2 regions of the Rosistilla ulvae genome follow, and region 2 is predicted to be linked to the other one. Evidence: riboswitches for the same ligand, from Rfam matches in the RefSeq annotation. Region 2 holds a riboswitch; the other holds the start of a gene.
The links. A riboswitch is a leader RNA that binds a small molecule or an ion and turns the genes downstream of it on or off. The one in region 2 is predicted to bind cobalamin.
Positions count from the first base shown of each region.

Region 1: it holds a riboswitch for cobalamin, as region 2 does, so the genes downstream of both, EC9_RS09105 (DUF1559 family PulG-like putative transporter) here and EC9_RS25525 (DUF1559 family PulG-like putative transporter) in region 2, are expected to answer to the same signal.

Region 1 covers NZ_CP036261.1:2,528,228-2,531,437, forward strand. Annotated here, with positions in the region: gene EC9_RS09095 (glycosyltransferase) at 1-516, shown strand, start outside; gene EC9_RS09100 (UbiA family prenyltransferase) at 538-1,431, shown strand; cobalamin riboswitch at 1,521-1,748, shown strand; gene EC9_RS09105 (DUF1559 family PulG-like putative transporter) at 2,014-2,973, shown strand; gene EC9_RS09110 (DUF4465 domain-containing protein) at 3,071-3,210, shown strand, end outside.
Region 2 covers NZ_CP036261.1:7,251,017-7,254,226, forward strand. Annotated here, with positions in the region: gene EC9_RS25520 (hypothetical protein) at 1-383, shown strand, start outside; gene EC9_RS27230 (hypothetical protein) at 397-522, shown strand; cobalamin riboswitch at 785-1,009, shown strand; gene EC9_RS25525 (DUF1559 family PulG-like putative transporter) at 1,180-2,235, shown strand; gene EC9_RS25530 (cobyric acid synthase) at 2,228-3,210, shown strand, end outside.

The DNA of each region.
Region 1 (3,210 bases), 2.8 Mb from region 2:
GGGCAGATGTTTATGACCGACCGCCATGCGTATGAATTGGCGGGGGGCCACGCCGCGATCGCTGCTTCGCGGCACGATGGGATCAAATTGCCGAGAGCTTATCGGCAGGCGGAGTTGATGACCGACGTGATCGATGGGACCGACCTGGCGAGCGTACGGATGTACCGCAGCGGGTCGGAGGTGATCGATGGCGTGATGAAAAACGCCGACGAAGCGCTCGCCCGGCCAGCGTTGATCGTCCCCGTGACGCTCTTCTGCTTAGCACCGCTTGCTGCGGCGATCGCCTTGATCGTGTTTGCGGTCGCGGGCAAGTGGATTGCCTGTGCGATCGGGGCCTTTGCTTTTTGTGTCGCAACGCTGTCGCGGGTCGCTTCGGTCCGTCGGTTTCGCCAACCGCTGGCATCGGCGTGGTTGCATCCCTTTGCGTTGGTGCTGTTTGCGGTGCTGCAATGGATCGCTTTGTGGCGACACATCCGCGGTCGCCGAGTCGCCTGGCGCGGCCGAATCGAATCTTAGCTCCGTTGTTTTCGTGCGGCGATGACGGTTGGTAGATTGTCGTCGAGACCGTATTACCGCAAGCGAACCCAAGACATGTTGGAAATCATCAAAATCGCGCGACCCGGATTTTGGCCGACACATGTCTGGTTCTATCTGCTCCCCTTTGCGGGGCGCGACATGCTCGGATCGATTCCGTTTTGGCTTGGCTGCTTTTACGTCAGCTTTCCGCTGGGGTTGCTGTTGTATGGTTGGAACGACCTGGGCGACTACGTCAGCGATCTCTGCAATCCGCGAAAGGACAGCTGGCTGTTTGGCGGGCGTCCCGACGCGTCGATGCGGCAGCGGCTGCCATGGATCATCGCCGCGGTGCAGGTTCCCTTTGTGATCGCGTTTGTCATCATCGGCGGCTCGTGGATGCTGCTCTGGTTCGCCGCGGTGCTAATGACCAACGCAACCTACAACACGTTCGGTTTCAAACGCCTGCCGGTCTTGGATCTGTTGAATCAGATCGGTTACCTATTGATCTTTCTGTTGGGCAGTTGGCTGTGCGGCGTCCCTCAGTTGAATGCCGCCACAATGGTCTTCAGCGCATTGTTTGCGATGCAGAGTCATCTGTTTGGGCAGTTAATGGATATCGAAGAGGACCGCATCGCCCAGCGTCACAACACAGCAATCACAATCGGAGCGGTCCCGTCGAAGTGGTTGTTAGTCGGGATCATGCTGATCGAGGTAGCGATCTCGTGGACCTACTTCCATTCGCCGATCGTCGCTGGATTCATGTTCGCCGGCGCGCTCTTCTTCAGCCTCGATGCGATCGCCGGCCCCAAGCAATACCCGCCCCTATTCACCAAGTTCTTTTTCATCGCCTGGAACCTAATCGTGATCGCCACCATGCACTTCGTCTGGCGCTACGGCGTCTTCCTAGTCGATTGAGTCAACGCGACGCGAGCAACAATTTCCTGACATCCTCTTCGTCACAGTTTCAGCCAAAAGTGGCGGTTGACGCGAGGAATCGCGGTACTATCATGTGACTCGTTCGTGGTGACTTGCGGTGCTTCTGCATCGCGAGCGAACAGGGAACTCCGGTGAAAAACCGGGACGGTCCAGCCGCTGTGAACTGCTTCGAGTGCCAACGCACTCGATTCGATGCTCCTTCTACCGAAGTGCCATTGCTTGGAATTCCAGGCGAGAAGGCTGTGAGTATTCGAAAGGCAGTGAGTCAGAAGACCTACCACGCGCAAGACGATTGAGTGCCTTCTTGGATTGAGGCGGTCGTTGCAATGTGTTCAGCCCCCAATAGCTAGTGAAACGCGGCGTGTTTGCCGTTTGCTCTGCATGGTGTCGGCATGACGCATTGATTTACTTCATCGTTTGTCGACACGTTTTGCCCCCTTCGTCGCTGCGCCCTCACTCTTTCTGAAAATCGAAATCGGTTCTCAGAAGACAAGGAAGCTGCGCGCCGAGGTCTCGCGGCGAAGCGTGTTACGACGCCGCAGCGAAGGGATCGGGACAGAGATGCCACGCGTTAGGGAACCACAGATCACATCGCCGTGCACCAAGCTGTGCCGGTTGGATCGCCAAGGGATTTGCAGCGGATGTGGCCGCACAAAAAATGAAATCGGCGGTTGGACAGCCGTCTCATCGACAGAACAACTGGAAATCGTTCGGCTGGCCAAATTGCGGCTGCCCAAGCTCCAAGCTGCCGGATTCACCTTGATCGAATTGCTGGTCGTGATCGCGATCATCGGGATCTTGGTGGCGCTGCTGTTGCCTGCCGTCCAAGCGGCTCGCGAAGCCGCTCGCAAGATGAGCTGCAAGAACAACTTACATCAGCAGGGAATCGCTCTGCACAACTACCACGATGTGCATCAAACGCTGCCCACCGGATGTATCGAGTGGCGGTCTTGGGGCGCACCGGCAACGCAGCGGCAATTCGCCTGGTCGGCGATGCTGTTGCCCTTCTTGGAACAACAAAACGTCCACGCCCAAATCGATTGGTCGCTGCCGTACGACGCCGCCGAAAATCTGCCCGCCGCGTCGACGCGGCTGAGCGTCTACGAATGCCCCTCGGCGATCGAGCAGCCTGTGACGCGAGGCAGGACCGACTACGGCGGCATCTACGGCGAACGGATCGTCGACACCGATCCCGAAGACGGCATCTTCCTGTACGAGCGGTCGGTGCGGTTTCGCGACATTCGCGATGGCTTAACTCAAACGCTTGCTGTCGCCGAAGACGTCGGCGGCCCGGACAGCGAATGGATCAATGGCCGCAACGTCTTTGTGCAAGCTTACGGGATCAACGATCCCGACGCCTGGATCGGCGACAACGAGATCCGCAGTCTGCACAGCGGCGGGGCGACGGTGCTGTTTGCCGATGGCCGAACGATCTTGATGGCCGAAACGATCGACAAACAGCTGCTTGGAAAACTGATCACGCGCGGCAAGGGCGAAGTTGTCGACTCCAGCGTCTACTGATTTTAACCCGTCGATTGCACGCTTGGCTGCCGACTTGCGACGCAGCCCACGCCCCCATCGACCACTGAACTCCCACACCTCTGATGAAACCACAACGATGAAAATTCAACTGCTTGCTTTGATGATCTCGCTCGCCGCGGCGGCACCTTCGCTTGCCGACATGGTGATCGATTTTAATGAACTGTCGGGATACACCGACGCCACCGCCGACGGTAGCTATTTGAACGGCTACGGTTT
Region 2 (3,210 bases):
AAAACGTGATCGTCAGCACGGGAGTACGCGGCCTCAAGGGACAAGGACTACTTCAAGTTGGACAAGTGAAAAAGCTTGAACTTCGCGATCGTTTAGGAATGCCCCGGCAAATGTTCGGGCGCATCGTGAACGTGGCGGAGCGAACGATTGCCAAAGTAGAATCGGGCAGCGCTGACGCCGACAAGTTGATACGACCTTACAACGAGGTTTATCGACTGTGGGAAGCGTTAGGCGATTTGGTTGACCCCGAGTCGCTTGGCCTATGGTTCCAGACTCCCAACGATTCTTTCGATGGACTGAAACCGGTCGAGGTCATCGAGCGTGGCGAAATCGATCGACTCTGGGACATGGTGTTCGAGTTGCAAACAGGTATGCCGGGATAATGAAAAGATTGCAATGAACTCTGACTCCAAAGAATCTGCTTTCGGGCAGGACAGCAACGACCAAATGATCGCCGGCGGTGGGAAGTTGGGCGAAACTCGTGAGCCGCAAGGGGCTAGCCGCGAGTTTTGGTTGGGCTAGCGACTTGCCGCTCATGCATGTCCTTCTGGATCAGCCCACTGAGTTTCCCGCATGAATATCACCTCGCCACAACAGATTGATACATGGCTGTCGTCCCCGGTCAGAACACCAAAGGCTGGAGTTCAAAGAGGCCAAGGATCAGTTCAACAACAAAAAGCTGTATCGTTGTTGCGTCGCGATCGCCAACGAAGGCGACTCCGCCCTCCCATCTGGGGTGGATGGCTTATAAGAAAAGACGATTGACGACAGCCATGCAATCGATAATACTCGGGCCGTTCGAGGTGACGGGAGTGTTGTAGCACTGCCCGTGAACAGGGAACTCCGGTGAAATTCCGGGACGGTCCGGCCGCTGTATGTCACTGGCAACCTCAATCGGGTTGCGTCGATTGCTTCTTCTTTTTAGCCATTGCTCGGTTTGCGAGTGAGAAGGCGTGGAGCTATCGAAACGGTGGTGAGTCAGAAGACCTACCTCGATCTAGACGATTCTGTGCCTTCTCGGATTGAGGCGGTTGTCGCGATCGAATGTCATCCCATTCGATCGGAATGATTTTCTTGCAGTGACCAATTTGGCGTACAGCCCATCCTCGTCTCTCATCCGCTGCGCTATCGAGCGCGATGGCAAGAGTGCGGTTGTGGCCAACGACGCCCAAATCTCTTATGCCCCATTCCATCAAACACGAGTTTTCGTACGCAGTTGCCCCAACCAGCCTCGCCAAAAATTCAAAACGCGGTTTCACGCTCGTTGAACTTTTGGTTGTGATCAGCATCATCGGGGTCCTCGTCGGCCTGTTATTGCCTGCCGTCCAAGCAGCTCGCGAAGCTGCACGACGGATGTCATGCAGCAACAATCTAAAACAGATCGGCCTCTCGCTTCACAACTATGAATCGGCGTTCCGAGTCTTCCCGTCCCAGTCGTCATCGCCGGGGCCGGGTGCAGAGTGGACGACGCAGCGGGGCAGCTGGTTCACGTCGATCCTTCCGTTCATCGAACAAGATGGACTCTTCAGTTCCTTCGACAGTGACTATCACTGGCACGCTCCGGAGAATCTCGAAGCGGTGTCGACGGAAGTCCCAATGCTTCGCTGCCCCTCGGCTCCCGATCGGACGGGGTTTGAGTGGACGGTGCTTGTCGATTACCCCAACGGTTCGTCGACCTATTCGCTTACCGCGAGAGACACCTATTACGGTGCCACCACCGACTACGCCAACGTCGGCGGTGTCGGATCGCAGCTGAGTGCAACGCTTCCACCACAGCAGCAACTCTCCGACCCAAGCAACTGCGGCGTGCTCAAATCAACCGCCGTACGCTTGGCTGAAATCATTGACGGCTTGTCCAACACCGTCTTGCTGGTGGAGTGTGCCGGGCGGCCTGTGCTGTACCAAAAGGGACGTGCGGTACCCGACGGTGTCACTCCCAAAACATGGAGCGGAAGCTCCAGCGTGACGCGGCCCCTGCCGACCGGTGGCGTCTGGGCCAGCCACAACAAAGGGTTCCTAGTGTACGGATCCCAACCCGATGGCAACACCGCGATTCGTCCCGGTCTGTGTAGCGTGAATTGCAGCAACGACAACGAGGTCTATGCGTTCCATCCCGGCGGAGCCAATGTTTTAATGTCCGATGGGGCGGTGCGGTTTATAAGCGAATCGCTCCCGATCGAGCAGCTTGTCGCGTTGGTCAGCCGCAATGGGCGGGAGGTCGTTTCGATTGACTGATCCGCCGCAAGCCAAAGTGTTGATGGTCGTGGGAACCAGTTCGTCGGCGGGCAAGAGCCTGTTGACGGCTGCGATCTGCCGTTGCTTCGCTCGACGCGGTTTGCGCGTCGCACCGTTCAAATCGCAGAACATGTCCAACAACGCAGCGGTCTGCAGCGGCGGAGGCGAAATCGGCAGGTCGCAAGCGTTGCAGGCGATTGCCGCGGGCGTGGCACCCAGCTTGGACATGAACCCGGTTTTATTGAAACCCGAAGGGCAGACCCGTTCGCAAGTTGTGGTCAATGGCCAGCCGACGCAAACGCGTGAGGCGACCGATTACTTTCAACGCCGCGAACAATTGTGGCCCATCGTCACATCGGCTCTCGACCGACTGCGGGCCAACAACGATGTTGTCGTGATCGAAGGGGCTGGCAGTCCGGTAGAGTTGAATTTGGCGGGCGTCGAACTGGTCAACATGTCGGTTGCCCGCTACTGCCAGGCTCCCGTCTTGCTGGTTGGCGACATCGAACGCGGCGGAGTGTTCGCGCAATTGCTCGGCACGCTATGGCTTCTGTCTCCCGAGGATCGCGCACTGGTCCGTGGGCTGATCGTCAACAAGTTTCGGGGCGACCTTTCGCTCTTTGATTCGGGAGTGGAGATCCTGGAACAGCGCGGGAAAGTTCCCGTGCTTGGCGTTCTCCCCTGGATCGGATCGCTGCACTTGCCCGAAGAAGATGCGGTGGCGCTGGACTGTCTGGCCCAGCCCAGCGATCCTCCAACCGAGACTGACGACGGGCGACGTGTCGACGTCGCGGTCATCCGCTTGCCTCACATCGCCAACTTCGACGACTTCGATCCGTTGGAAACGGAACCCAACGTTCGGCTGCGCTACGTTCGCTCGTGCAGCGAACTGGGGGATCCCGATGTGGTGATTCTGCCCGGCACGAAGAACACCTTTGGCGATCTGAAATGGTTGCGCGACGTCGGGCTAGCCGA